2 regions of the Clostridioides sp. LIBA-2809 genome follow, and region 2 is predicted to be linked to the other one. Evidence: a T-box and tRNA genes for the amino acid it is inferred to sense, from the RefSeq annotation. Region 2 holds a T-box; the other holds one or more tRNA genes.
What was found. The T-box of region 2 lies ahead of thrS (threonine--tRNA ligase). A T-box ahead of a tRNA ligase gene usually reads a tRNA of that ligase, here a tRNA-Thr.

Region 1 (15,503 bases), 570 kb from region 2:
CTCCTAGTACTCTATCTAATTCATTTATATCTGTTGTAAATCTCTCTTCTTCTTTGCTTTCTATTGAATTTATGCTAACTGGTTTAGATGAAGATTTATCTATTATAAAGACCTCTTTTTTGGTGCTTTTTTGGTCTACTTCTTCTACAAATGTGTTCCACTTTGTACACTCAGGACATTTTCCCAGCCATTTAGCTGTTTCATATCCACAAGATTGACATACATATTTTGTTTTTATTTTTGCCATACTTTTATCATCCTTAATTTATTATTCTATACTATAATTTTAGCATATGTGAAAGACAATATGTAAAGATTAAATAAAATAATTAAGGGCAATGAATTATTATAGATTCATTGCCCTTAAAATTCTGTTTAATCTCTAAAACTTGTATATGCAAGATTTTAAAATGCAACTCTATTAAATTATTTAGTTTCAAAAACTATTTTGTCATCTTTTACCTTTGCTACTACAGTGCTTCCCTTTTTAACATCACCCTTTAAGATTGCTTCAGATAATTCATCTTCTAAATCTTTTTGTAAAGCTCTTTTAAGAGGTCTTGCTCCATATTCTAAATCAAATCCAGATTTAGAAATTAATTTAACAGCTTCGTCACTCATTTCTAATTTTATATCCATTTCTTTTAGTCTTTCTTGTAATTTAGCCACCATTAAAAGTATTATTTTTGATATGTGATTTTCATTTAATGAATGGAAAACAATTATATCATCTATTCTGTTCAAAAACTCGGGTCTGAATCTCTGTTTTAATTCACCCATTATATTTTCTTTCATTTTTTCATATTGAGACTTTTCTTCTTCGTCTCCTTTAGCAATACTAAAACCTAAAGTTTTTTGTCTGCCAATCGTAGATGCTCCGACATTTGATGTCATTATTATGATAGTATTCTTAAAATCTACAGTTCTTCCTTTTGAGTCAGTCAATCTACCATCATCTAAAATTTGTAACAAAATATTAAATACATCTGGGTGAGCTTTTTCTATCTCATCAAATAAAATAACTGAATATGGATTTCTTCTTACTTTCTCAGTTAATTGACCACCTTCATCATGACCAACATAACCTGGAGGCGAACCTATCATTCTTGATACAGCATGTTTTTCCATATATTCAGACATATCTATTCTTATTATTTGATTTTCATCTCCAAACTGTACTTCTGCCAATGCCTTAGATAATTCTGTTTTACCGACTCCTGTAGGACCTAAAAATAAAAATGAACCAATTGGTCTATTAGGGTCTTTAAGACCTGCTCTTGACCTTCTTATTGCCTTTGAGATAGATTTTACTGCTTGTTCTTGCCCTATTACTCTATTGTGTAATATTTCTTCAAGTCTTAGAAGTCTATCAGCTTCTTCTTCAAGAATTTTATTAACAGGTATCCCTGTCCATAAGCCAACTACTTCAGCAATAACTTCTCCATCAACTAAATCAGAATGTTTAGATGATTTATTCCATCTTTCTCTTACGTCTTCTAATTGTTTTTTAAGTAGACCTTGTTCATCTCTTATTTTTGCTGCTTTCTCAAAGTCTTGACATCTCACTGCTTCTTCTTTTTCTTTGTCTATGTTTTCTATTTCTAGTTCTAATTTCTTTATTTCTGAAGGAGGTGTATTTTCCTTTAATCTTACTTTTGATGCAGCTTCATCAATCAAGTCTATCGCTTTATCTGGTAGATATCTGTCTGATATATATCTAGTTGATAATTCTACAGCTGATTTTATAGCATCGTCAGTTATTTTAACTTTGTGATGAGCTTCATATTTATCTCTTAATCCTTCTAATATTTTTATTGAGTCTTCTTTACTTGGTTCATCCACCATAACTGGTTGGAATCTTCTTTCTAATGCAGAATCTTTTTCAACGTGCTTTCTATATTCATCAATTGTTGTTGCACCTATAACTTGTATTTCTCCTCTTGCTAAAGCTGGCTTTAATATATTTGATGCATCTATAGAACCTTCTCCTGTAGAGCCAGCTCCTATTATTGTATGCATTTCATCTATAAATAAAATTATATTTCCATTTTTAATAACTTCATCTACAACTTCTTTGATTCTCTCTTCAAATTCTCCTCTATACTTAGCACCAGCTAATAATGAACCCATCTCTAAAGAATATAAAGTTTTATTTTTTAACGTTTCTGGAACATTTCCTAGGGCTATATTTGTTGCTAAACCTTCAGCTATAGCTGTTTTACCTACTCCTGGGTCTCCTATTAATACTGGATTATTTTTTGTTCTTCTACTTAGTATTTGTATTACTCTTTGTATTTCTTTCTCTCTACCTATTACAGGGTCTATTTTATTCTGTTTTGCATATAGTGTAAGATTTCTTCCATACTTATCAAGCACCTTTGACTCTACTTGATTCTGGTTGCCCGTGTAACTATTTTCTGGTTTATATTGATTTTTATCACTAATACCCATCATATCAATTGTTAATTGGGCAAGAGTTCTATCATTTACTCCTGCATAATTTAAAATCTTATTAGCAATTCCTTCTCCTTCTTGAATAATAGATAATAGTATATGTTCAGTCCCAATATAATTTGTTTTTAATTTGTTTGCAAACATACCTGACAGTTCAAGTATCTGTTTACTTCTTGGGCTTAATACTATGTCTTCTGGAATTCCGTCTCCTTTACCTTCCATATCAATTATTTTACCTTCTAAATAAGCCTCTGTAAATCCAACTTTACTTAGAACTTTAGCAGCTATACCTTCTTCTTCTCTTAAAAGACCTAAAAGTATATGTTCACTCCCAACAATATTATGCCCTAAGGCTTTGGCAGATTCAAATGCTAAATCAATTGCCTTCTTAGCTCTTTGTGTAAATCTATTGAAGTTCATAATTCATCCCTCCTCTTAATTTCTCCAAAGTTTCTCTAATGTATGTTGCTCTATTTATATCTCTATTCTCAACATCATCACTCTTATACATTATTGACTGATGTGCTGGTTGTATACCTATCATAAGTTGTTCTATCGCCTTTAAATCTAGTTTATCTATATAGTTCATTTCTATCCCCATTTTTATATTTGATAGATGGCTCATAGCCTCTGAACTACTCATTACTCTTGAGTTCTCAAGTGTTCCTATTGACCTAAATATTTTATCTTCTAATTTTATACCCAATTTTTTTTGCAATATTTCTCTGGCTTTTATTTCTTTTGATATTGCATCTTTTGTAAGACCACTTACATTCTCTATAATATTAGACTCTGTTCTTCCAAGTGTAAGTTGATTGGATATTTGATATATGTTTCCTAATGCTTCTGTTCGTTCTCCATATATACCTCTTATAGCTATGCCTATTTGTGAGGATATTTTATAAAGTTCATCCATATATCCCAATTGACTTAATGCTGGTAAATGCATCATCACAGAAGCTCTCATTCCTGTTCCTGTATTAGTTGGGCAAGATGTAAGATAACCTAACTTTGTGCTGAATGCATATTCTAAACTTGATTCTAACAAATCATCTATCTCATTTGCTATGTTATATACACATTCTAAATTTAAATCATCACACATAGTTTGTATTCTTATATGGTCTTCTTCATTTATCATTATGCTTACAGTTTTATCTTTTTTTACTATAACTGCACTTTTATCATTCTCTGCTAAATCTGGGCTTATTATATGTTCTTCAACCATAAGCATTTTCTTAGATTTATCTAAATCTTCAATTTTATAAAAATCAAATTCTTCTTTTTGCTCTAAACTAGAATTCATAAATACATTTTTTACTTTTTCTATTATTTCCATAGCACTTTCTTTATCTAATCTATTTGGAAAAGGATAATTATTTAGGTTTCTAGCTAGCCTAACTCTTGATTTCATGACTATGTTCTCTCTCATAATATCACTCCAATCTTAGTCAATAGAACCTTTTAAATATTTAATTTTATCTCTAAATTGAGCAGCCAATTCATACTCTTCATTTTTTATAGCTCTATCTAAATCTTCTTTTAATTCTTTAATCTCATTTTCTACACTTATCTTGTAAAAAGATTTTTTAGGTGCCTTACCTGTATGCTCTATGTGTCCATGTATATTTTGGAGCATTGGATTTACTTGGCTACTGAATGCATTGTAGCATTCACTGCATCCAAACCTTCCATTATTCTTAAATTCGCTATAAGTCATATTACAATTTGGACAAACTAACTTCTCTTCAAGTTCTTTTTTAGGTTGAAATCCTAAGTTAGAAAATATATCCATCATTGAAAAAGGCATATCTAAATTAAAATTCATTTCTGTGTTCTCTTTTGCACATTCACTACATAGGTACATTTCTGTCTTTTCTCCATTGACTATCTTATTATAATATACGGATGCTTTATTCTTATTACATTTTTGACATAGCATAAATTATCACTCCTCTATACTAAATAATCCTATTATTATATTCTTTAGAATATTAGACCTTACCTTCTCTTTTAATTCATATACTGGCATACATAATGATTTATCATCTATTGCATATAATATTAATTTTAGTTCTCTTTCACTAATTAAGCCTGACTCTCTCAAACTTTCCAATAATTCTTTTGCTTTTTTATATGATATTTGACTTCCTATTTTTTCATTTAATAATTCTCTAATATGTCCATCTTTACTTTTTCGTATTTTTTCTATTTGAACATATCCTCCGCCACCTTTTTTACTTTCAATATAATACCCTTTATCTATTGTAAATCTTGTTGTTAAGACATAATTTATTTGTGATGGTGCACAACTAAACAAGTTTGCTAGTTCATTTCTTTGAATTTGTATGCTATTATCCTCTTCCATCAAATCTTTAATAAATTTTTCAATTATATCTGTCATAGTTGCCATTAATATCACCACACGCCTTTAAATTTTTGACTTTCTTTGACTACTATTTTACACCTATTATTTAAATTTTTAAAGCCCTAAATTACATAATTTTATATTTTTTATAACAATTTAAATATGAATTTATCTCTTTATCAATCATAAAGTTTTATTCATTACATTTATGATAACCAAACATTAAAATTTTGATTTATTATTAAATATTTTATATTTTAGATATACCTTCTCACCTTTATTATTAAACATTTCTAAAAAATAATAATAATAAAATACAAAAACTAGGTATATGCTTACCTAAAATAAACTTATACCTAGTTCAAATCCTAAAAATATTTTTAATAGTATACTATTAATTATTTATTATTCTATTTTACCTATTATTTTGCAGTAGCTAACCCAATTATTTTTTCTGCAAATTGTGATGGTACCTCTCCATATTTTGCTAATTCCATTTCAAAGTATCCTCTACCTTGTGTCATTGCTCTTAAATCTATTGCATATTTAAATGTCTCTGCCTGTGGAGCTTCTGCAAATATTATTTGTTTCCCTTTATTATCTGGCTCCATTCCAAATATTTTGCCTCTTCTCTTATTTATATCACCCATAACATCTCCCATATATTCTTCTGGTACAGTTATCTTCAGCTTCATTATAGGTTCTAGTAGTATTGGATGTGCTTCTTCCATACCTTTTTTAAAGGCGGCACTCGCTGCCATCTTGAAAGCCATTTCAGAAGAGTCTACATCATGATATGAACCATCATAAAGTGTAGCCTTTATATTTGTAACAGGATAACCAGCTAATACACCTTTTTGCATAGAGTCTTTTAGACCTTTTTCAACTGCAGGTATATATTGTTTTGGTACAGACCCACCAAATATTTCTTCTGTAAATTCAAAATCAGATTCACATCTTTCAAATCTTATTTTTACATCTCCATATTGACCATGACCACCTGATTGCTTTTTATGTTTTCCTTGTACATCTGCTGTTCCTTTTATAGTTTCTCTATAAGGAACTTTAAGGTCATTTAATTCAACATCAACACCAAATTTATCTTTCATTTTATTTTTAATTGTTTTTATATGAAGTTCTCCTTGTCCTCCTAAAAGGGCTTGTTTTGTCTCTGTATTTCTATAAGAATGTAATGTAGGGTCTTCTTCTACTAGTTTATTTAATACAGATGCTACTTTTTCTTCATCACCTTTATTCTTAGGTGTTACTGCATAGTATATCTGTGGTTTAGGGAAATCTATATTTTCTAAAGCTTCTGCATCTTTATCTGTAGATATAGTGTCTCCTGTTTTTAGAGAATTAATTTTAGTTACAACTACTATATCTCCAGCTTTAGCTTTTTCTACTTCCACTAATTCACTATTTTTTAATGTATATATATTAGCTATCTTTTCCTTTACACTTTTATTTATATTAAAGACATCTTTATCTTTAGAAAGTACACCTTCAGTAATCTTTATATATGACATTTTACCAACAAATGGGTCAACCATAGTCTTAAATACTAATCCTCTAAATGGTTTGCTTTCTTCTGTAAAAATAGGTTCTAGGTAATTTGATATAGTATCTAATATTTCTTTTGTTCCTATATTATTTATAGTTGAACCACATATTACAGGTATAATATCACCTCTTTGTATCCCTATAACAATACCTTTTTGTATTTCTTCTGTAGTTAACTCTTCACCATTAAAATATTTATCTAATATTTGGTCATCTGTTTCTGCTATAAGTTCCATTAATGCTTCTTTAACACTCATAGCTTGTTCCTTGAATTCACCTTCTAAATCATCTATGTTTTCAAATACATTATGTAACTTTACAAAGTTTTTATCTTTATATATAGGACTTATCATAGGAACTATCTTATTGTTGTACTTTTCTCTTAACATTGCTATTGCGTCTTTATATCTTGCTTTTTCATTATCTATTTTATTTATAAACATTATCTTAGGAATACTCTCAGTTAGTTCCAATGATTTCTCTGTACCAACTTGAATAGGTGCTGTTGCATCTATTACTATTATTGCTGCATCACTTGCTCTAAGAGATGATACAACGTCTCCGCTAAAGTCAAAATATCCTGGGGTATCCAATAAGTTAAACTTATAATCATTATACTCTATAGGTATTAATCCCATACTATAAGTCATATTTACCTTGTCTGTTAATTTAGGTATCTTATTAGTGTTTGCTGTGTAAGCTATAGTTTCGATTAGATTTGTTTTTCCACATCCGCTATGTCCTAATACCGCTACATTTCTCAACATTTTACTATCATAAACCTTCATATAAGCACCCACCTTTTAAATTTATGTATTTTCTCTTAGCTGTTATTTCCTAAGAAATAGTCCAGAAAATGTTTATTATTTTTAGAATTTTTAGATAACATTTTCCTTACTAGCTTTATTTCTACATATGGATGTAATTTTCCTCTTTTTTTTAACAAAAATTTAATTTAAATAAATAAAAACACTCTAAAACATTTTTTATTAAATGTTTTAGAGTGTTTTTTTAATTATCTTAATTCAATTATTTCATTATCATTAATAATTGTTTATCTTCAACCATATCATCTTCTTTTACTTTGATTGACTTAATTACTCCATCAGTCTTAGCAACTATTATAGTCTCCATTTTCATAGCTTCTATAACTATTAGTGGTTGATTAGCTTTTACTTCATCTTCTTCTTTAACCATTATTTTTATAACTTTTCCTGGTATACTTGCTCCAATTTGAAGAGGGTCATTCATATCAGCTTTCTCAACATTATGAATTTTACCAGAGAAGTTTCTATCTTTTATTTCTACTTCTCTAACCATTCCATTCAATTCAAATCCTATAGTTCTAAATCCATTTTCCTTAACTTCACCGATTTCAACTAATCTTATTGTTAATACTTTACCTTCTTCTATCTCTACTTCACATTCTTCATTTTTATTTAAGCCATAGAAGAATACATCACTTTCAAGTTTAGATATATCATTATAGTGTTGTAAATGTTTGATATAATCCTCATAAACTTTTGGATATAAAGCATAACTTATAACATTTCTTATATTAGCATTTATGTCATATTTTTCATCTAGATATTTAGCTATTTCATCAAAATCTTCTGCTGGTAATAATGAACCAGGTCTTACTGTAATAGCTTCTTCGCCTTTTAAAACTACTTCTTGTAAATCTTTTGGTATTCCACCTTCTGGTTGACCAATCATACCTTTACAGTAGTCCACAACAGAATCTGGGAATGATAAGTTTTTACCTTCTTCAATTATATTGTCTTTATCTAATTTATTTTTAGTCATAAAGATAGCTAAGTCTCCTACAACCTTTGAAGATGGAGTTACTTTTATTATATCCCCTACAACTTCATTAGCTTCTTTATATTTTTCTTTAACTTCGTCAAATCTATTAACTAATCCTAAACTATCAGCTTGAGGTTTTAAGTTTGTATATTGACCACCTGGTATTTCAAAATTATATATTTCTGCACAAGAGTTAGTTAAGTCACTTTCAAATTTGCTATAAACTTTTCTTAAGTCCTTATAATATTTTCCTAACTCATCATATCCAAATAAATCTATACCTGTATCTCTTTCTGTATTTTTAAGAGCCTCTACTATAGCATTAAGTGATGGTTGACTTGTAAGTCCTGCCATAGATTCTAATGCAGCATCAATTATATCTACTCCAGCTTCTGATGCCATTAAACAAGTTGCTACACCATTTCCACTTGTATCATGAGTGTGTAAATGTATTGGTGCTTTTATATTTTTCTTTAACTCTTTAACTAGAGTGTAAGCTGAATATGGTTTAAGAAGTCCTGACATATCTTTTATTGCTATTATATCTGCTCCTAAACTTTCTAATTCTTGTGCCATCTTAATATAATATTCTAGATTATATTTAGTTTTAGTTTTATCTAGTATATCACCTGTATAACACATAGTTGCTTCAACAATTTTTCCAGTTTCTAAAGCTGTATTTATAGATGGCTTCATATTTTCAACCCAGTTTAATGAGTCAAATATTCTAAATACATCTATACCTTGTTTAGCAGATTCTTTTGTAAATTCTTCTATTACATTATCTGGATAATTTTTATATCCAACTCCATTTGATGCTCTAAGCAACATTTGGAACATTATACTTGGTATTTCTTCTCTTAGCTTTTGTAATCTACGCCAAGGTGATTCTTTTAAAAATCTATATGCAACATCATAAGTAGCTCCACCCCACATTTCAAGTGAGAATAAATCTTTTTGATATTTTTCTGTTGGCTGAGCAGCTTTTAATAAATCATATGTTCTTATTCTTGTTGCTAATAATGATTGATGTGCATCTCTCATTGTTGTATCTGTTAGCAATAATTTCTTATCATTTTTTATCTTTTCTATATATGCAGATTTACCTAACTTATCAAAAAGTATTTTACTTCCTTCTGCCTTTGAGCCATCTTTATCCATTCTTGGGTCATGTAATGCATCAAATAATGGTTTTTCTTTACAAGCATTATCATTTACAATTACATCCCCTATGAATTGAAGTAATTTTGTTCCTCTGTCTTTACTTTCTGTTATTTCAAATAAATCTGGATTTTCATCTATAAACTTAGTGCTACATTTACCATTTGAGAATATAGGATTATTTAAAACATTAACTAAGAATCCTACATTAGTTTTAACTCCTCTAACTCTAAGCTCTTTTACTGATCTTATAGTTTTATTTATTGCTCCTTGGAATGTTCTATCCCAAGAAATTGTTTTAACTAGTAAACTATCATAGTGAGGACTTATATTTGCACCTGTAAATCCATTTCCACCATCTAGTCTTATACCAAATCCTGAACCAGTTCTATACACTTGAATTTTCCCTGTATCAGGCATGAATTTATTCTTAGGGTCTTCTGTAGTTATTCTACATTGAATAGAATACCCTCTTATTTCTACATCATCTTGTGATTTTATATTGATTTCTTCACTATCTAAACTATAACCTTGAGCTATTAGTATTTGACTTTGAACTATATCTATTCCTGTAACCATCTCTGTTACAGTATGTTCAACCTGTACTCTTGTGTTCATCTCTATAAAATAATGTCCGCCATTTGCATCTACTAAGAATTCTAATGTTCCTGCATTAGCATAGCCTACATGCTTTGATAATTTGACTGCATCTTCACATATTTCTTGTCTTACTTTATCATCTAATGAAAAAGCTGGTGCATATTCTATTATTTTTTGATGTCTTCTTTGAACTGAACAGTCTCTTTCGTACAAGTGAACTATATTTCCATAGTTATCTCCTAATATTTGAACTTCTATATGTTTTGGATCAGCTATATATTTTTCTATAAATATGATATCCTCTCCAAAAGCTTTTCTTGATTCGCTACAAGCAGTTTCATATTCAATCTCTAAGTCTTCTTCGCGGTGTACAATTCTCATCCCTCTACCGCCACCACCATTAGATGCTTTTATCATAACAGGATAACCTATTTTATTTGCAACTTCTTTTGCTTCTTCAGTACTCTTTATTGCTTTTTCTACACCTGGTATAGTTTGAACATTAACTTCTTTTGCGATTTTCTTAGAGTTTATCTTATCTCCCATCATATTCATTACTTTAGATGATGGCCCTATAAAAGTAATTCCATTCTCTTCACATTTACGAGCAAACTCTGCATTCTCTGCTAGAAAACCATATCCTGGATGTATCGCGTCAACTTTTTTTCTCTTCGCCAAGTCAATTATCCCATCCATGTCTAGATACGCATCTATTGGCCCTTTGCCTTCCCCTATCAAATATGATTCGTCTGCTTTTGTTCTAAATAATCCATATTTATCTTCTTTACTATATATACCAACACTTTTTATCCCCAATTCTGAACAGGCTCTAAATATTCTTATAGCTATTTCGCCTCTATTAGCTACTAGTATTTTATTAAACTTTTTAAGCATACTCTATTCTTCTCCTTTATTGTTTGTGTAATATTAAAGATTATAGACTAAAATACTTTATTTTTGAAGATGTTTAAGCAAGTTCCTTAATTAATAAGATAAATTTATAAATATAAGTAATTTTTAGACTGTGTAAACTCAATTTACCTCACTAAAATTAAGGCATTTTTTATGGAATTTCAGGCAAATTTATGTGAAAATTTCTACAATTGACTTGATTTTATACTGTTTTTTCTTATGTTTACATAATTATTTTCATCTTTACGTAAGATTTTATATATTTTTTTAATATCGTTCATACCCTAATCTATTTGTCTAGATACCCTCTTCACTACATCTGAAAGTTTTAAATGACCTAAATCCGCATAAGCTATAGCCAAGATTATTTTTACGACTCCATCTACCTCATCTAATTTATATGCTCTAGCATTTATTATTGTGTATTTTGGCATAAATTCTTCTAAATCTAGTGCAAGTTCATCAGATAAAGTCATATATTCATCAAATTTTTCTTCATCAGATAAGTTAACAGAATCATATTGTTCGCTTATAATAGTATCTAAGTAATTCAAATCTATACTCAACTGATATGCAATTACATCTTCCCTTTTTGTACTTTTACTTAAATCTTTTTCAACTTTAAATTTGCTATTTTTATCTATAGTTAATTTTAGTTCTTCGCTATCAACTATTTCATTTCCTATTATTATATACAAGTTTCTTACCTCCTAAATATAAAAACTTTTTTAATCAAAAATAAAACCTCTAGTAAAATTACTAGAGGTTTGCACTGGTGGGATTAACAGGGCTCGAACCTGTGACCCCCTGCTTGTAAGGCAGGTGCTCTCCCAGCTGAGCTATAATCCCTCGATGTTTATATGGTGCGCCCAAAGGGACTCGAACCCCTAACCTTCTGATTCGTAGTCAGACACTCTATCCAGTTGAGCTATGAGCGCATGTTTTATTGGAGGCGACACCCAGATTCGAACTGGGGATCAAGGAGTTGCAGTCCACTGCCTTACCACTTGGCTATGTCGCCACCTTTTTGGTGATCTATCCGCGACTCGAACGCGGGACACCCTGATTAAAAGTCAGGTGCTCTACCGACTGAGCTAATAGACCATATTAGTTGGGGTGGATAATGAGAGTCGAACTCACGACCTCCAGAGCCACAATCTGGCGCTCTAACCAACTGAGCTATACCCACCATGTATTCATAATTTAATGTGGTGGGCCATCAGGGACTCGAACCCCAGACCTACCGGTTATGAGCCGGGCGCTCTAACCAACTGAGCTAATGGCCCACATTAAATTTTAGTAGCGGTAATAGGAGTCGAACCTATGACCTTTCGGGTATGAACCGAACGCTCTAGCCAACTAAGCTATACCGCCATACTTTGGTGCCCAGAGGCGGAATCGAACCACCGACACGGGGATTTTCAGTCCCCTGCTCTACCGACTGAGCTATCTGGGCATCTGGCGGAGAGGGTGGGATTCGAACCCACGGCCCCTTTCGAAGTCACTGGTTTTCAAGACCAGCTCCTTAAACCACTCGGACACCTCTCCATTGGTGATCTATCCGCGACTCGAACGCGGGACACCCTGATTAAAAGTCAGGTGCTCTACCGACTGAGCTAATAGACCATGTTATTTGGCTGGGGATGCAGGACTCGAACCTACGCATACATGAGTCAAAGTCATGTGCCTTACCGACTTGGCTAATCCCCAATATATATGTGGTGAGCGCACAGGGATTCGAACCCCGGACACACGCCTTAGAAGGGCGTTGCTCTATCCAGCTGAGCTATGCACCCACATTACAATATAAACACAAAATTTGGAGCGGGAAACGAGATTCGAACTCGCGACTTCAACCTTGGCAAGGTTGCGCTCTACCACTGAACTATTCCCGCTCGTTTATTAAATTGAATAAAAAATGGTGCGGATGAAGGGAGTCGAACCCCCACGCCAATGGCGCTAGATCCTAAGTCTAGTGCGTCTGCCAATTCCGCCACATCCGCGCATTTTTTTGGTGGAGGATGGTGGATTCGAACCACCGAAGTCGATGACAACAGATTTACAGTCTGCCCCCTTTGGCCGCTCGGGAAATCCTCCGTATTAATTTTACATGGAGCTGGTGATAGGAATCGAACCTACAACCTGCTGATTACAAGTCAGCTGCTCTACCGTTGAGCCACACCAGCATTTTTTGTTTTGGCGACCTGGAAGGGGTTCGAACCCTCGACCTCCAGCGTGACAGGCTGGCATTCTAACCAACTGAACTACCAGGCCGCAAATGGTGGGACCAACAGGGCTCGAACCTGTGACCCCCTGCTTGTAAGGCAGGTGCTCTCCCAGCTGAGCTATGGTCCCATTTTTGGAGCGGGTGAAGGGGATCGAACCCTCACAGCTGGCTTGGAAGGCCAGAACTCTACCATTGAGCTACACCCGCATATTTAATTGGTGACTCGTAGGGGAATTGAACCCCTGTTACCGCCGTGAAAGGGCGGTGTCTTAACCTCTTGACCAACGAGCCATTTTAATATTTTAATGGTTGCGGAGGCAGGACTCGAACCTACGACCTTCGGGTTATGAGCCCGACGAGCTGCCAACTGCTCCACTCCGCGATATTGTTTTATAAGTGCCGAAGACCGGAATCGAACCGGTACGAGAGGTAAGTCCCGCAGGATTTTAAGTCCTGTGCGTCTGCCAGTTCCGCCACTTCGGCTTTTTTGGCTCCAAGGGTGGGGCTCGAACCCACAGCCTACCGGTTAACAGCCGGTTGCTCCACCGTTGAGCTACCTTGGAATATATTGGAGGCGACACCCAGATTCGAACTGGGGATCAAGGAGTTGCAGTCCACTGCCTTACCACTTGGCTATGTCGCCGCCTTTTGGTGATCTATCCGCGACTCGAACGCGGGACACCCTGATTAAAAGTCAGGTGCTCTACCGACTGAGCTAATAGACCATATTAGTTGGGGTGGATAATGAGAGTCGAACTCACGACCTCCAGAGCCACAATCTGGCGCTCTAACCAACTGAGCTATACCCACCTTAATTGGTCGAGGTGAAGGGACTCGAACCCCCGGCCCCATGGTCCCAAACCATGTGCGCTACCAAACTGCGCTACACCTCGAAGTTATTTGCTTAATTTAATGTGGTGGGCCATCAGGGACTCGAACCCCAGACCTACCGGTTATGAGCCGGGCGCTCTAACCAACTGAGCTAATGGCCCACATTAAATTTTAGTAGCGGTAATAGGAGTCGAACCTATGACCTTTCGGGTATGAACCGAACGCTCTAGCCAACTAAGCTATACCGCCATATTTTGGTGCCCAGAGGCGGAATCGAACCACCGACACGGGGATTTTCAGTCCCCTGCTCTACCGACTGAGCTATCTGGGCATTTGGCGGAGAGGGTGGGATTCGAACCCACGGCCCCTTTCGAAGTCACTGGTTTTCAAGACCAGCTCCTTAAACCACTCGGACACCTCTCCATATTCTACTTCACAATGATTCATCCGAGGATCGAACTCGGGACACCCTGATTAAGAGTCAGGTGCTCTGCCAGCTGAGCTAATGAACCTAATTTTAATGGCTGGGGATGCAGGACTCGAACCTACGCATACATGAGTCAAAGTCATGTGCCTTACCGACTTGGCTAATCCCCAATATATGTGGTGAGCGCACAGGGATTCGAACCCCGGACACACGCCTTAGAAGGGCGTTGCTCTATCCAGCTGAGCTATGCACCCACAATTATATATGTACAAATTAAATAAAAATGGTGCGGATGAAGGGAGTCGAACCCCCACGCCAATGGCGCTAGATCCTAAGTCTAGTGCGTCTGCCAATTCCGCCACATCCGCGCATTTTTTTTGGTGGAGGATGGTGGATTCGAACCACCGAAGTCGATGACAACAGATTTACAGTCTGCCCCCTTTGGCCGCTCGGGAAATCCTCCGTATTAATTTTACATGGAGCTGGTGATAGGAATCGAACCTACAACCTGCTGATTACAAGTCAGCTGCTCTACCGTTGAGCCACACCAGCATTTTTTGTTTTGGCGACCTGGAAGGGGTTCGAACCCTCGACCTCCAGCGTGACAGGCTGGCATTCTAACCAACTGAACTACCAGGCCGCAAATGGTGGGACCAACAGGGCTCGAACCTGTGACCCCCTGCTTGTAAGGCAGGTGCTCTCCCAGCTGAGCTATGGTCCCATTTTTGGAGCGGGTGAAGGGGATCGAACCCTCACAGCTGGCTTGGAAGGCCAGAACTCTACCATTGAGCTACACCCGCATATTTAATTGGTGACTCGTAGGGGAATTGAACCCCTGTTACCGCCGTGAAAGGGCGGTGTCTTAACCTCTTGACCAACGAGCCATTTTAATATTTTAATGGTTGCGGAGGCAGGACTCGAACCTACGACCTTCGGGTTATGAGCCCGACGAGCTGCCAACTGCTCCACTCCGCGATATTGTTTTATAAGTGCCGAAGACCGGAATCGAACCGGTACGAGAGGTAAGTCCCGCAGGATTTTAAGTCCTGTGCGTCTGCCAGTTCCGCCACTTCGGCTTTTTTGGCTCCAAGGGTGGGGCTCGAACCCACAGCCTACCGGTTAACAGCCGGTTGCTCCACCGTTGAGCTACCTTG
Region 2 (15,503 bases):
CTCTAATGATAAATATTTCAAGGTTTGGGATGATTGTATTTCTTGTGGATTATGTGTTAAGGTATGCCCTTGCAAAAATATAATAATGCAAAATGGTAGACCAACATTTCAACATCAATGTAATCAGTGTATGGCTTGCATTTCCTTTTGTCCAAAAGAATCCATTAATTTCCCTTATTTCACTAGAAAACGCAAAAAATATCACAATCCTTACATTAACTCAAATGATATAGTATCAAATCGAAAACATTATAAATAAGGTTAAAAATCTGAAAAAATAAGATGCTTAAAAATTTTTTCTATACTATCTCAAATGTAAATAAGAAAATCTTATCACTGTAGAACAATTAAATTTGCCAGTTATCAAATACTCAGATACAAATACATAAAGCCAATAACCTATAAGGAACATTCCTTATGGCTATTGGCTCTTTTCATATAATAGTTTCCATATGAGATACAGATTGTAGTAAAAAACATTTCTTATTATCAGGGTCAAACTTGACAAATTTATAAATGAAGAATAATATATATCTATGACTTAAAATATTTTTTAAGTCATAGATACCACAATTTATAGAGAGGATTGATAAATATGGCTAAAAGCTTTACAGAAATAGAAAAAAATAATATTAGAAAAAGACTAATTTCAGAATGTGAAATTAACTGGTCTAAATATGGATACAAAAAAACTAACATTGACGACCTTTGTTCAAAATCAGGGATTGCAAAAGGCTCTTTCTATACATTCTTTGATTCAAAAGAAAAATTGTTTTTTGAAGTACTAAATGGAATTCAAAACAAGCTTATATCATCAGTAGATGAAATCTTAAGTAACATGCCTCAAAAAGAAGGTTTTGCAAAATCTTTAAAGATGTTATATCGCTTATATGATAAAAATCCATTTTTATATTCGCCAAATAATGCTGATTACATCACCTTATTAAATAAGCTACCTAAGGAGATGCTTTCACAACTTGAATATAACAATGTACAAAGTTTTTACAACTTAATTGAAAGATACAATCTCAAGTTAAAAATAGAGAAAGAAAAAGCATTTGGCGTTTGCAATGCTCTACTATCAAGTCTATTACTAAAAGAAGATATTGGATATGACTATATTGAAGTATTTGATTTTATGGTAGACAATCTTGTAGCACACATACTTGAGTAATAATTTAAGATAAATTTTTTAAATATTTCTTTATGACTAGGAGCGTTAATATGATTGAATTAATACAAAAACTAAACGATATCATTTACAAAATAAATGATAAACTGAATATCCACACAAAACTCGTAGACCCTAGCAGTGAGCTTATGCCCTTTTACTCTATTTTATCTATAATAGTTTCTATACTTTTAATAATATTAGGAGTTAAAATAAGAAAAAATTTCCTTATAGTAATTGCTGTCATAGCAATCATTATAAATGTTTTGATAATCTTAGATAGGTAGGTATATATATGGTAAAATCATTAAATACTTTTAATAAAAATTTTAACTTGATGGTATTGGGTCAGATAATCTCATTATTTGGTGCATCAATACTCAAGTTTGCTTTATCTCTCTACATACTTGATACGACTGGTAAAGCAGAAATATTTGCTACAATACTCGCAGTATCTTCAATTCCAATTATAGTATTTTCTCCTATTGGTAGGGCTATTGCAGATATATTCAACAAAAGAAATTTAATGGTTATTTTTGATTTTTCAAGTAGTATCGCAGTACTAATCTTAGCTTTCTTTTTATTTAATGATAATGGTTCAATACTACTTGTAGGAATTATTATGACCATACTTTCAGTTATAAGCACAATGTATCAACCAACAGTTCAGTCAAGTACACCTATTTTAGTTGATAATGAACATTTAATAAATGCAAATGGTATCGTAGCTGGAGTTGCCTCTCTTACAAACATAGCAGGACCAGTACTTGGAGGTGTCTTATATGGTATACTTGGTATTAATGCAATTGTAGTTATCAGTTGTATAAGTTTCTTTCTATCTGCAATTATGGAGATATTTATACAGATTCCTTTTGTTAAACAAGAGCAAACTGGTAACATTATAAAAACTATATTTATTGATATAAAAGATGGTATTGTCCATATATGTAAAGAAAATAGGTTTACATTAAAAATACTTTTTTTAGCTATGGCAATAAATCTATTTTTAAGCTCTATGCTAATCGTAGGTATCCCTTATATAGTAAAAATAACTATGGGAGCCAATAATTTTCTATATGGTCTAGCAGAAGGAGCAATCTCTTTTAGTTCGTTAATAGCTGCTGTGAGTATTGGTATTTTCTCAAAACATCTGAAAATAACTAATTTACATATTTGTTTCACCATATGTGCACTTATATTTATACCAATGGCATTTTCAGTCTATCCATTTATATTAAATACAGGATTTCCAGTTCCATTTTTAATCTTTATTGTATCCTCTATGTTAATATTTTTTACAACAACTCTTATCTCAATATATGCTATAACAATCATACAATTAAAAACTCCAAATGAACTGCTAGGAAAAGTGATGTCTATTCTTTTTGCAGGGACATCACTCGCAATGCCTCTTGGTCAGATTATATATGGTAAACTTTTCGATTTATTATCAGATAAAGTGTACGTTATTATAATAGGAGTCGGATTTATTACATTACTTATAGCATTTGTATCAAAGGTAACATTAAAGAATGAAAAACTCTAGATACAAAGAATTTTGACATAAAAATTTAATTTTCACTAATTTCTGAATTTAGATACAAAATTGTGTATAGTGTGTTGACGTATTGGAAATTGATTGATATAATCAATGGAAAACAAACTTTATAAAAATTCAAAATATTCAGCTAGAGGAGTGATAAAAATGAGTTACATGCCAAATATAGAACAAGCATGGGAAATATTAAAAAAATACAATAAGGAAGAATTTCATATAAGACACGCTCAAATTGTATCTGGAGTTATGAGATACTATGCAAAAGAATACGACCCTGAGAGAGTAGAATTTTGGGAAGTAGTTGGACTTTTACACGATTTAGATTTTGAAATGTATCCTGATGAACATTGTGTTAAACAAAGAGAATTAATGACAGAGCTTGATTTAGATAAGTCTATAATTGATTCTACTATAAGTCATGGATATGGATTGACTGGCTCAGATGTTAAACCAGAGCAGTTTATGGAAAAGGTATTGTTTGCTGTAGATGAACTTACTGGTTTAATTGGTGCAGCTGCAATAATGCGTCCTTCAAAGAGTGTTTCTGATTTAGAATTAAAATCTGTTAAAAAGAAATTTAAAGATAAGTCATTTGCTGCTGGCTGTTCTAGAGACGTTATAAGAAGCGGTGCAGAAATGCTTGAATGGGAACTTGATAAACTTATCCAAACAACTATAGAAGCTATGAGAAGCTTAATCACAGAAATGGCGATATAGCCCCTCATACATATACCATAGAAGTTACATCATTAAAGATTTTTTCTACTTTCGATGTAACTTCTTTTTCTATTTATTACAATAAAAAGCCTAATATCTTAAGCTCATTAATATGCCCAATTTATAATATGTATAATATCCCAACCTTAAAAAATTCTCATAAGTAATAAATAATTTCAATATGTACATGTCATTATAAAATCTACCTATATACATTAAATTACATGGTTAACTATTTTTTTCACGTTTTTGAGCGGCATAGCAATTTTAACCACAAATTTCTTGTCATCATATTCAATTACAACATTACCACCATACTTATTTACAGAGTTTTTTATACTTTTTATTCCAAGACCATGAAAAGGACCTGTTTTGTCTGTCATAATATCTCCATTTTTAGTAATAATCTCATTTACCTTAGTGTTTTCCACTCTTATTAGATAAAAATTTTGCATTACATCACCTTTAATACAAATCGCTCTATTACCATCCTCTATTTTATTACATGCTTCAATAGCATTATCTAAAATATTAGAAAATATGTGACATACATCTACTAATTCAATAGCTTCACAATAGCTAAAATTTATTCCTGTTTTTAGTTCTATATTATTTTTATCACAGATTTCTTTCTTTTCACTTAATATACTGTCTAATATAAAATTGCCAGTATTAAAAAACAAGTTATTACAATTAATTTCTCCCTGCAAATTGTCTAAATATGAAGTAACATCAACACCTTTTTTAATCATGGCATTTATACACAATAGATGATTTTTCATGTCATGACTTAATAATCTAGTTTTTAGATATTTCTTTTCTATATCTTCATAATACTCATTTTCGCATTTTAAAACATTTTTAATCATATTGTTTTCTACCAGTAAAGTATTATATTGCTGTAACTTCTTAGCAATTAAGATTAAAACAATGCTTGATAGAAGTAGTACTATAGAAATCATAACAAATTGACTATTACGCATTACACTCCCAGACTTTTGATTAAATATGTATTTAAAAATAATAAAAAAAGATGCTATATTCGCAACTATTGGAATGAATATATAGGAAAATGTTTTCTTATTTATTTCTATATTTAATTTTATCCTTAATGCTCTGTATAAAAATAAAACCAAAATCAAAAGTATCTTTCCTGATACAATTGACTCAACTCTGTATATATCTCCTGTAGCCATCTTACTCATATCATCTATAGAATTAAGCCAAACTGTCAAAGATATACTTAAAGCATCTGTAGAAATTAGTAACATCCAGTAGATTAAAGATATTAATACAGATTTCACAAACCTAACATCATATGATATTTTGTAAAATACAACGGTAATTATCACAGATATAATTACTCTTATATCTGGAAGCACATCAAAAAAATAAATTATATTAGCAAAAACAATAATGCATCCCATATATATATTTATTTTTTTATTAGAAATTTTTTGCTCACTTGTATAATCTAACATTTTCTTACAAAGAAACCATTCTATTATAAAGGATATCATAATGAAAATATTCCAAAATAAACTTGACTTTATCATAATACTTTCTCCTAACGTATTAATAAACTATTTTTTTATATTTTACGTATAATTTAATTATATACGACTCTACACGTGTAGTAAATAGATTGTCAAAATTATTCTAAATAAATCCATATTTCTTTTCTTTTTTAATTATATCACTAATTTTGCTAAATTGAATTAAACTTTATATCACTTTTTAGACTAATAACTATATAAATTTATCTATAACTAAATATAAATGATTTTCTTCATAAAAATTTTATATTTAATTGTAGATAAACTAGTCTTAAAATTAGAATAAAATATTTTTTCTCATGATATACCTTGACAGGCGAGGTATATCAAAGTATTATATATTTAATCGGAGGTGATGTTCATGACAATCGCATCTGACATGATAAGAGGTCATACAGAAACAATTATCTTAAAGCATTTACTTGAAAAAGACAGTTATGGTTATGAGATTAATAAATCTATACTTGAAAAGACCAATGGATTGTATGAGTTAAAAGAAGCTACTCTGTATACAGCATTTCGTAGACTTGAGCAATCTGGTGCAATAACCTCTTATTGGGGAGATGAAGCTACTGGAGCTAGAAGAAAATATTATTCTATAACAAGTATAGGCAGAGAAAAGTATATAAAAAGCCGTGAAGAATGGGATAATACAAAAGCGTTAATAGACATATTAATTTAGGAGGTGAAAATATGTTAGATAAAATACGTACTTATATTAATAATAGCTTTACAGGAATTAATGAAACAAAAAAAGTCAAAGAACTTAAAGATGAATTATTTGAAAATCTAAAAGAAAAATACAATGACCAAATACAATGTGGTAAAACAGAACAAGAAGCATATAATTCAGTAATCTCAGGAATTGGCGATTTATCTGAGTTAATTGAAAGTGTTAAAGAACCATATTTTATACCTCCTGAATTAATTGAGGAAAAAAAGAAAAGAGCCTTAAGAGCATCAATAGCAATTGCCATTTTTATAATAAGCCCTTTCCTATTTGTAGTCTCAATTGTAAGTTTTGGCATGGAACCAACTCTAGCTATTCTTTTAATGCTTATATTGATAGCGATTGGTGTAGGGTTACTAGTCTATAATCAAATGACAAAACCAAACTATGTTCTATACAATGATACTTCAACAAAAGAATTCAAAGAATTTAAGACAAATTATGATGATATAAATCCAGCTTACAAATCATTTATAAGTGCATATTGGATTATAATAGTTGCTATATATCTAATTACAAGTATGCTATTTGATATTTGGTCTTTTTCGTGGATACTCTTCATAATAGGTTCTGCTGGTGTTGAGATTATTAAAGGGATAATACAACTAAGTGAATCAAAGGAGGATGATAAGCATGAATAAAAAACTCATAAAGACAAAGATTTTCATATGGAGTATTATTGCAATATCACTTTCTATCATATTTGTCCTTCTTCTTTTTGGAAGTATAGTTTCACATTCTTTTAATTTTTCTTTTAGGAACTTAAATTCAGAATATAACTATGATAAGTATATAGTAGCTAAAAGTGAAAGTTTTTCAGATAAAATAACTGATATTGATGTAGACTGGATTTCAGGCGAAGTTAGAATTAAGAAAAGTGATTCTAATAAAATCAAACTAATTCAAAAAACTCCTTCTAATTTTTCAAAGAAAAAACTTGCAAAAATAAAGGTTGATGGAAATTCGCTTTCTATAGATGATAATTCAGCTAAAAAATTCTTTATAGGGATTAATCTTCCAAAACCAACAATACTTGAACTATATTTGCCTAATAAGCTTTATGATAAAATATCGTTATCTACTGCCTCAGCAGATATATATAGTACTTACATAAAAGGTAATGTAATGGAAGCTAGTACGGTTTCAGGCGTAATAGAGCTTTCTGGTAATATTAATAAAGTAAACTTAGATACAACTAGTGGTGATATTGATATAGCAAAACTAGATAGTAAAGATGCTAAATTTTCATCAACATCTGGTAAAATACAACTTTCTGGTAAAATTGATAGTTTAAATTTAGATACAACTAGTGGTGATATAAATTTAAAAGATATAAATAATAAAAGTCTTATCTGTAGTACAGTTTCTGGACAAATGAATGTATCTGGAACGCTTTCTGATATTGAAGCAGAAACAACTTCAGGTGATGCAAAAATTACATCTAACAAAATGTTGTCTTCTCTAAATTTCGAGACTACTTCTGCAGATGTTGATTTATCTATCCCTGATAATCCAGGCTTCACTTTAAATCTTGATAAGCTTTCCGGTTCCTTAGATAGTGATTTCGAATTGAATCATCATGATGATTTATACACTTATAAAAATGGGACTACAAATTTATATGTAAGTACTACAAGTGGAGATTTGACTATTATAAAGAATAAGAATTAGATAAAATGATTATTACGACTAAAATACTTCTATTATTATGGCAAAAACACTTTTATTATTAAAATCAAAACACTTCTATGGTCGATTTATTATTTATTGATAAATCTAATACTCATAGAAGTGTTTTGATATAATAATTTTTTGTTTCCTCATTTATTTTCACTAGTACACGTCTCACCTATAATACTCTACTAAGTCCAATCTATTTACATATAATCTCAACATATCCTTTATATGCATCTATTCTCAAAGAATCACCAGTTTTAATTAAACCTATTTTATACAACTTTAAATTAACACTTATAGATATATCAATTAAACCTACTTTATACAACTTTAAATTAACCTTTATAGATACATTATTTGAGAATCTTTTATACACCATTAAATCAGCAGACATATAAATACATTATTTAACCTACAACAAAAAAATTAGAGGTACATTATCATAAAAATATGATTAACTGTACCTCTAATTATACTTATCTTTTTATAAATTTAATTTATATCTATCAACATATAGATTAAACTTATATTATCTATCAATATCTTAAATATTAGTTTTGAATAATACTTTCTCTTGATTCAATTTCTTTTGAAATACTAGCTATAAATTCATCTAATTTAATGCTACCTATTTCACCTTTATCTCTTGATCTAACAGAAACATTATTCTCCTCTACTTCTTTTTCTCCTACTATTAACATGTATGGAACTTTTTCAAGTTGAGCTTCTCTTATCTTAAATCCGATTTTTTCAGCTCTATCATCTAATTCAACTCTTATACCCTTATCAAATAACTCTTTCTTAACTTCATTTGCATAATCCATAAATTTATCAGATATAGGAAGTATCTTAACTTGAGTTGGAGATAACCAAACTGGGAATTTACCAGCATAATGCTCTATTAATATGCCTATAAATCTTTCTATACTACCAAAAGCAACTCTATGAATCATAACTGGTCTATGTTTTTCACCATCTTGTCCAATATAAGTATTATCAAATTGTCTTGGAAGTTGCATATCTAATTGGATAGTACCACATTGCCAAGTTCTTCCTAAACAGTCTTTTAGATGGAAGTCTATCTTAGGACCATAGAATGCACCATCACCTTCATTTATAGTATATGGTAGACCTAGTTCTTCTAAAGCTTCTCTTAATCCATTTTCTGCTGCTTCCCACTCTTCTTCGCTTCCCATAGAATCTTCTGGTCTTGTAGATAACTCTAAGTTATATTCAAATCCAAAAGTTTTGTAGATACCATCTATTAGGTTAGCTACTCCTTTTATTTCATCCTTTATTTGCTCTGGTAACATGAATATATGTGAATCGTCTTGAGTAAATGCTCTAACTCTCATTAATCCTTGTAATGCACCAGATAACTCATGTCTATGAACTCTACCAAGCTCTGCAACTCTCATTGGGAAATCTCTATATGAGTGTAATTGAGAATTATAGTAAATTAATCCTCCAGGACAGTTCATAGGTTTTATAGCATAATCTTCATCATCTATTTTAACTGTATACATATTTTCTTTGTAATGATACCAGTGACCTGAAGTCTCCCATAATTTTCTATTTAATATAATAGGAGATTCTATTTCAATATATCCAGCTTTTCTGTGTATTTCTCTCCAGAATTTTAATAATTCATTTTTAAGTTCCATACCTTTTGGTAAAAACATAGGGAATCCAGGACCTTCTTCAGGTATCATAAATAATCCTAATTCTTTACCTAATTTTCTATGGTCTCTCTTTTTAGCCTCTTCTAATAAATGTAAGTACTCTTCTAAGTCTTTGTTTTTCTCAAAAGAAGTTCCATAGATTCTTTGAAGCATCTTATTTTTTTCATCGCCACGCCAGTATGCACCTGCAACACTTTGTAATTTAACAGCTTTAACTTTTTTAGTAGATGGTAAATGTGGTCCTCTACATAAATCAGTAAAATCACCTTGCTTGTAGAAAGATATTATTTCACTTTCAGGTAAATCAGATATAAGTTCTACCTTATAGTCTTCCCCCTGTTTTTTCATAAGCTCTAGAGCTTCATTTCTAGGAAGTTCAAATCTTTCTATTTTTAAATCTTCTTTAGCTATTTTTTTCATTTCAGCTTCTATTTTTTCTAAGTCTTCTGGAACCAATCTATGGTCTAAATCTATATCATAGTAGAATCCATTTTCTATACTTGGCCCTATAGCAAGTTTTGCTTCTGGGTAAAGTCTCTTTATAGCTTGAGCTAATATATGTGCTGATGTATGTCTAAAAACTTCTTTACCTTCTTTATCTTCAAACTTAAATAAATTTAAGTTACAATCAGTATCTATAATGTGGTCCATACCTACAACCTCTCCGTTCACAGATGCTGCTACCACATTTCTAGCTAATCCTTCGCTAATGGATTTTGCTACATCCATAACAGAAATAGCACTTTCAAATTCTTTTATTGAGCCATCTTTTAAAGCAACTTTAATCATTGTTTTTTCCTCCTTATTGAAATAATTTTTAGATTTTTTGTAATAAAAAATCGCCCCAAATATGTTTGGGACGATATTAATTCGCGGTTCCACCCAAGTTGGTGTATACAAGTATATACAACCCTCTTGATGACTATAAGGTCGTCACCCGAGCACTTTCACATATAGTATAAATACAAATACTGCTAATAAACTCAGCTCCAAGGTAGTTTTCAAATAGACCTATTACATGGGCTCTCAGCCATAGACCCAAATTCTCTGAGAATGGTTTCTAATCTACTCTTCCTCTTCAATGCTATAATTTTTAATATATTTTCATTATAACAGATACTTATACATCAATCAACATTAATGTAATATAATAATTACCCATTATTTTTCATCTTAATCAACTGTAAATCAATATTCTAATATTTTTATATTAGTTTAATCTTTTGATTTATAGTTATATTATAATATTTTCACCAATTTTAAATTTTTAAAATATATCTACATGCATGATAGATATGACTAGATAAATACTAAAATTAATTATTATTGAAGTTAATTTTTAGTTTTTGTATACTTAAATACAATAGCTAATTATTGTATATTTAAATAAATATAGTAACCAATCCTTGAACTATACCTATTAAAAAACCTAAAACAAGACCTAAAAATTCTATATGCTTTAATTCTTTTTTAGCTATTCTTATTATTATCTCTTCTAATTCATATAAATCTAGTTCATTAATCTTATCTTCGACCATTTTTTGTATATCTATACGTTCATTTGCTTTATTTATTATATTTTTACTCAATTCATCTATACTTTGTTTAACTTCAGACTCAATTATCTCTCCTAGATAGTCTTGTATCATGTTTTTTATGCCACTCGGTATAAATGAGACTTTCTCATGTATTATAATTTTTACCCTTGCTTTTATGTATCTTACAACTTCTTCCTTATCTTCGTCAGTAATGATATTTGCAAGTATTTCGTCCATAGAAAGAAATTCTTCTTGAATTATTTCTCCTACATTTGCTGCTATTTCTGCTCTTCTCTTTGGTATAAGTCCTACTATTTCTATATTTAAAAGAGGTATTTTAATAGGCTCTATTGGTCTAAATATTAGTCTTATAGCAACTACATTTGTAACGTAACCTATAAATCCACCAATAACAGCTAATATCAGTATCCTAATTAAATTATCCATTATAAAATTTCTCCTTATCAATTGTATATTTGTCAGCTATATTACATTTAATCAGTCGATGTTTTTTATAGTTAATAGCTCTAGCTATATTATAGCTTTATATACAATTATAAGTCTTTTGTGTCGATTTAAAAAGAATTTTTTTAGTTTTATATCTTTAGCTCCTAATTCTCCATAATTATACTAACTTTATTTTCAAAAATTGCCTCTACAGTATCTATAATTTCTTTTGAACAATTATTATTTAATAAATCTAATATTTCTATTTTTTTAGGGCATAAGGTTAATAAGGTACTTATTAAAAAGTCCTCGTAGTTTAAATTCTCTCTTATTACCATATTTATGATTTCTTCATCATCTATACTGTCTATTTTGTTTCCATTTTTATCGTATAAAATAAATGTATTATCTTCCATTATATGAACTTTTAGCAAATCAATCTTTTCTTCTTGAGTATCTATAAAGTATTTTAAAACTCTTATAAACTCATCTTGGTCTTTCTTTATTAAATACTCCTCAACTGCAATATCACCTATAGCAGAAATATATTTCATAAATTCTCTCATTCTAAATCTGATAAAACCTTCTACATTTATAAAATCATTTTCCTCTATATAATTTCTCACCCTTGTAAATACTGTTTCTCTCATAAAAATCTCTTTTTTAGCAAATATGTTTAGTGAATATATGTATATATTATTTTTATCTTCAGGATATGTACGCCCATAGCATTTTAGAATGTATTCTTTTAAAAGTTTCTCTTTCATTATACTTATTATCATACTAGTTATTTCTGTTGATATCTCATCAATATTTAGAGCTCTTTGTTCATCTTTAGTACCATTAAGTATTCTTTTATTTAATACTTCTTGCTTTGCAGAATCTATTACTACTTCTACAATGTCATTCGTATATATTAATCTATCGTTTACATTATTATTCCTCAAAAATTTCATAGAAGAAATATTATCCTTCTCAACCAAAGTTATCGCTCCTTTCTTGTCATGAGAGGAACTATAGAACCTATATCTAGTAAATTTTCACAGCTAAGTGTAACTATCTCCTTGTTTTTGCTTTCTACAAAACTTTTTATACGTTCATAGTCAGGATGTTTTTTAACATCTCCACAAAAAGCTAGTTTATCCTTAGAAATTAACCCTGTACATCCACCTATAAATCCATAATTCATCTCAAATAAATTTATATGACCTTTTTCTATTAATAAACACTCTATTTCTGTATTCTTCATGCTTTTCCAAATACCTTTATCTGATGTTATTATAGATGTTCTATCTACTATACAGATTGAGCATTTAGAATAGCCCTGCTCTATATTTATCTTTTTAAGTTTATTATTTTCAATATAATCTAATATTACTCTGTCAGTGTACTTAAAGTTGTGTATAGCATAGTCACCAACTATAGCAATATTGTAAGGTATATCATAAGGGTATCTATTTAATAAATTAGCTTCTCCCTTAATTATATTAAATTTATATCTACTTAATAACTCTTTGTATTGATTATATACATTCGGCGCAACAATTATATCTCCTTTTCCTAAATTACAAATACATATATCTGGGTGATATTTTATGCTTTCATATAATTCTTTACATTCTATTGTTTTTATTATCTCTATATTTCTTAATTTTAATTCATTTTCCATTAGATAACTAATTCTTTTGTCCACCAAAGCTAGACACAAATCGTCATCTAGTATAAATGGCTCTCTTGTAAATTCCATTTTTTACTCCTTTTTCTTTTTTTTGATAAATTTTTTATTTGAAATAAATAAAGTGTGTAGCAGAATTTTTCTGCTAACACACCTATTATTAGACTCTTCTATAATTAACTTACACCTAAAAAGTGCATTTTTATAAACTTTTAAAACAATAATTAATATGTATCTTTCACTTTGTTATACTCTTTTTTTATGTACTCTAAAACATCTGGTGGTATATTTCTACTACTATTTGGAGTCAATCCAATTTCTCCATCTTTTATTTTAAACTCCATTACTTTACTTCCATGAAAACCATCTTTTATAACATTCTTTATTAATTCATAGACTGGTTGTTCCACATCTTTTACTATTGAACTTATTACATTATTTGGTGCCATATCATATTGGTCTTTGTTAATAGCTATAACTTTACCACCATTTTCTCTTGCTACCTGAATAGCTCTTTTACTATCATCTTCTGTAGCTGAGAATACGACATCTCTATCAGAATCTCTCATTTCTTTTGCAGTAGTTCTAGCTGATTCAGGATTTTCAAATACATTTGAATATTTAACTAATAACTCAGCATTTTTATTTGAAGTTTTAAGACCTTTTCTAAATCCAGATTCATACTTATCTCTACTAGAACCCTCAACACCTCCTATAAAACCTACTTTACCAGTATCAGTCATTTTACCTGCAATAAGACCTGCTAAATATCCAGTAGCATTATCTTGAAATGATACTGAAATTACATTAGATGGTTGAACTTTATAAGCATAGTCAACTATTGCAAATTGTTGTTTTGGATATTTAGTAGCTTCTTCTTTTATTACCTCTGCAAATCTAGCTCCAACTGCTATTATCAAATCTGGCTCAGATTTATGTAGTTTTTCTATACTTTCTTTAAAATTCTTATAAGTCTTTGGTTTCTCAAGTTTTATTCTAATATCAAAATCTTCATCAGCTCTTTTTAGAGCTGATAGTACATTGTTATTATATGATTCGTTATTTAAATTTTCAGTGTCTAATAATACTCCAACAGTTTTTCTCACATAAGAATCATCATCTTTTATTTCATCTTCCTCATTATTACTTTTGTTATTTGATTTATCTTTATTTACTTTATCTTTATTTGATGAGGTTGATACACTTTTAGACTCACTCTGTTTGGATTTAGCACTATTTATATTAGAATTAGCTTTATTTACTTTATTAAGCCCAAAGTCAAAATTGCATATAGCTAATATAAAAATTGTAAACACCACAACAAAGCAGAGCATCAATATCCTTTTTATTTTCACAAAATTCACTCCCTGATATAGAACCTGAAGTCTCTATAATTATTTATTGTTCTTATTAACATATTCTAACACATCTGGAGGAATATTTTGAGAGCTATTTGGCGCAAGTCCAGTACTTCCAGACTTAACTGTATTTTCTATAACTTTTCCACCTTTATAATTTCCCTTTACAAAACTTTGTATCAAATTATAAGTTGGATTTTCAAAATCTTTTACAATAGAGCTTATAACATTTTCTGGAGCCAAATCATGTTGGTCTTTATTAGTAGCTATAACTTTTTTATTTTTCGCTCTAACTGCATTTATTACAGTTTTTGAGTCATCTTCTGTAGTAGAGAAAATAACATCTACTCCATTATCCATCATTTTTTTAGCTATGGATTCAGCTGATTTACTATCCTTAAAAACATCCACATACTCAACTGAAACATCCTTTATACTGCTGTTAGAAAATTTAATACCTTCTTTAAAACCTGCTTCAAATTTATCTCTACTAGAACCCTTTTCTCCTCCTATGAAACCAACTTTATCACTTTCAGTCATCTTTCCAGCAATAAGTCCTGCTAGATATCCAGATTTATGGTCTTCATAAGAAATTGAAGTTATATTAGAAGGTTGCTTGTCATACTCATAGTCTATAATTGCAAATTGTTGCTTTGGATATTTTTTAGCTATTTTCTCCAATGGTTTTGCAAATCTAGCTCCTACAGCTATAATTAAATCTTGGTTGTCATTACATAAAATGTCTATGCTATTAGAAAAAGATGACGAATCATCTGATTCCACTTTATTTGTATCTATATTAAGTTTCTTTTGAGCATTGTTTAATGCCAATAAAGCAGCATTATTCATAACTTCATTGTTTGTTCCTTCAATGTCTAGTATCATAGATATAGATTTTTTTGAATTATTTTTGTCAGTTATATTACTTTTATTATCTTTGTTAGAATTAGAATTGTTATCAGGATTATTGCTACACCCAACCAACATTCCAGTTGTCATTGCTACGGTTAATATCAATATCAACACTCTTTTTAAACTCATCAAATTTCACTCCTTACACCTTCATGACATTTTTATATTCTATTTACAAATCTTTTATATACAATTTACAATCATGTTTTGAAATTTTTCCAATAAATCTTACTATAAAAAAGTGTGCAATAGATTATTATCTATTTACACACTTCCCTAAAAACTAAATCCAATATATCAATACTTAATTTTATCTAAAATAAATCCAATTTAGCATATCAATATTTAATATTTTATCTTAATCTAATAAAAAACAAATAATCATTTAAAAAATATTATTTATTTTCTTAAACATATGATACCAGTGACACCAGGACCAGCATGTGCACCTATACACACGCCAATTTGGAAAAATCTAATTT

Region 1: it has a tRNA-Thr gene. The T-box ahead of thrS (threonine--tRNA ligase) is inferred to sense a tRNA for this amino acid. The anticodon was not compared.

What each region holds. Positions count from the first base shown of each region.
Region 1 covers NZ_CP197004.1:35,498-51,000, reverse strand. Annotated here, with positions in the region: gene radA (DNA repair protein RadA) at 1-247, opposite strand, end outside; gene ACTG44_RS00425 (ATP-dependent Clp protease ATP-binding subunit) at 427-2,874, opposite strand; gene ACTG44_RS00420 (protein arginine kinase) at 2,861-3,886, opposite strand; gene ACTG44_RS00415 (UvrB/UvrC motif-containing protein) at 3,902-4,396, opposite strand; gene ACTG44_RS00410 (CtsR family transcriptional regulator) at 4,403-4,867, opposite strand; gene ACTG44_RS00405 (elongation factor G) at 5,245-7,173, opposite strand; gene ACTG44_RS00400 (pyruvate carboxylase) at 7,415-10,846, opposite strand; gene ACTG44_RS00395 (hypothetical protein) at 11,149-11,562, opposite strand; tRNA gene ACTG44_RS00390 (tRNA-Val) at 11,638-11,713, opposite strand; tRNA gene ACTG44_RS00385 (tRNA-Arg) at 11,726-11,802, opposite strand; tRNA gene ACTG44_RS00380 (tRNA-Cys) at 11,812-11,885, opposite strand; tRNA gene ACTG44_RS00375 (tRNA-Lys) at 11,893-11,968, opposite strand; tRNA gene ACTG44_RS00370 (tRNA-His) at 11,977-12,053, opposite strand; tRNA gene ACTG44_RS00365 (tRNA-Ile) at 12,074-12,150, opposite strand; tRNA gene ACTG44_RS00360 (tRNA-Met) at 12,165-12,238, opposite strand; tRNA gene ACTG44_RS00355 (tRNA-Phe) at 12,245-12,320, opposite strand; tRNA gene ACTG44_RS00350 (tRNA-Ser) at 12,324-12,412, opposite strand; tRNA gene ACTG44_RS00345 (tRNA-Lys) at 12,415-12,490, opposite strand; tRNA gene ACTG44_RS00340 (tRNA-Gln) at 12,499-12,574, opposite strand; tRNA gene ACTG44_RS00335 (tRNA-Arg) at 12,584-12,660, opposite strand; tRNA gene ACTG44_RS00330 (tRNA-Gly) at 12,685-12,759, opposite strand; tRNA gene ACTG44_RS00325 (tRNA-Leu) at 12,784-12,867, opposite strand; tRNA gene ACTG44_RS00320 (tRNA-Tyr) at 12,877-12,961, opposite strand; tRNA gene ACTG44_RS00315 (tRNA-Thr) at 12,976-13,050, opposite strand; tRNA gene ACTG44_RS00310 (tRNA-Asp) at 13,062-13,138, opposite strand; tRNA gene ACTG44_RS00305 (tRNA-Val) at 13,144-13,219, opposite strand; tRNA gene ACTG44_RS00300 (tRNA-Gly) at 13,225-13,298, opposite strand; tRNA gene ACTG44_RS00295 (tRNA-Glu) at 13,308-13,382, opposite strand; tRNA gene ACTG44_RS00290 (tRNA-Met) at 13,398-13,473, opposite strand; tRNA gene ACTG44_RS00285 (tRNA-Leu) at 13,489-13,574, opposite strand; tRNA gene ACTG44_RS00280 (tRNA-Asn) at 13,580-13,654, opposite strand; tRNA gene ACTG44_RS00275 (tRNA-Cys) at 13,661-13,734, opposite strand; tRNA gene ACTG44_RS00270 (tRNA-Lys) at 13,741-13,816, opposite strand; tRNA gene ACTG44_RS00265 (tRNA-His) at 13,825-13,901, opposite strand; tRNA gene ACTG44_RS00260 (tRNA-Pro) at 13,908-13,984, opposite strand; tRNA gene ACTG44_RS00255 (tRNA-Ile) at 14,007-14,083, opposite strand; tRNA gene ACTG44_RS00250 (tRNA-Met) at 14,098-14,171, opposite strand; tRNA gene ACTG44_RS00245 (tRNA-Phe) at 14,178-14,253, opposite strand; tRNA gene ACTG44_RS00240 (tRNA-Ser) at 14,257-14,345, opposite strand; tRNA gene ACTG44_RS00235 (tRNA-Lys) at 14,362-14,434, opposite strand; tRNA gene ACTG44_RS00230 (tRNA-Gln) at 14,444-14,519, opposite strand; tRNA gene ACTG44_RS00225 (tRNA-Arg) at 14,527-14,603, opposite strand; tRNA gene ACTG44_RS00220 (tRNA-Leu) at 14,634-14,717, opposite strand; tRNA gene ACTG44_RS00215 (tRNA-Tyr) at 14,728-14,812, opposite strand; tRNA gene ACTG44_RS00210 (tRNA-Thr) at 14,827-14,901, opposite strand; tRNA gene ACTG44_RS00205 (tRNA-Asp) at 14,913-14,989, opposite strand; tRNA gene ACTG44_RS00200 (tRNA-Val) at 14,995-15,070, opposite strand; tRNA gene ACTG44_RS00195 (tRNA-Gly) at 15,076-15,149, opposite strand; tRNA gene ACTG44_RS00190 (tRNA-Glu) at 15,159-15,233, opposite strand; tRNA gene ACTG44_RS00185 (tRNA-Met) at 15,249-15,324, opposite strand; tRNA gene ACTG44_RS00180 (tRNA-Leu) at 15,340-15,425, opposite strand; tRNA gene ACTG44_RS00175 (tRNA-Asn) at 15,431-15,503, opposite strand, start outside.
Region 2 covers NZ_CP197004.1:606,857-622,359, reverse strand. Annotated here, with positions in the region: gene ACTG44_RS03215 (EFR1 family ferrodoxin) at 1-259, shown strand, start outside; gene ACTG44_RS03210 (TetR/AcrR family transcriptional regulator) at 596-1,174, shown strand; gene ACTG44_RS03205 (hypothetical protein) at 1,225-1,458, shown strand; gene ACTG44_RS03200 (MFS transporter) at 1,467-2,717, shown strand; gene ACTG44_RS03195 (hydrolase) at 2,877-3,446, shown strand; gene ACTG44_RS03190 (sensor histidine kinase) at 3,662-5,002, opposite strand; gene ACTG44_RS03185 (PadR family transcriptional regulator) at 5,364-5,684, shown strand; gene ACTG44_RS03180 (permease prefix domain 1-containing protein) at 5,696-6,373, shown strand; gene ACTG44_RS03175 (DUF4097 family beta strand repeat-containing protein) at 6,366-7,403, shown strand; gene ACTG44_RS03170 (hypothetical protein) at 7,606-7,788, opposite strand; gene thrS (threonine--tRNA ligase) at 7,961-9,880, opposite strand; T-box leader at 9,944-10,182, opposite strand; gene ACTG44_RS03160 (DUF445 domain-containing protein) at 10,474-11,076, opposite strand; gene ACTG44_RS03155 (putative sporulation protein YtxC) at 11,241-12,032, opposite strand; gene ACTG44_RS03150 (DUF6873 family GME fold protein) at 12,062-12,823, opposite strand; gene ACTG44_RS03145 (BMP family ABC transporter substrate-binding protein) at 12,976-14,106, opposite strand; gene ACTG44_RS03140 (BMP family ABC transporter substrate-binding protein) at 14,146-15,150, opposite strand; gene ACTG44_RS03135 (DegV family protein) at 15,421-15,503, opposite strand, start outside.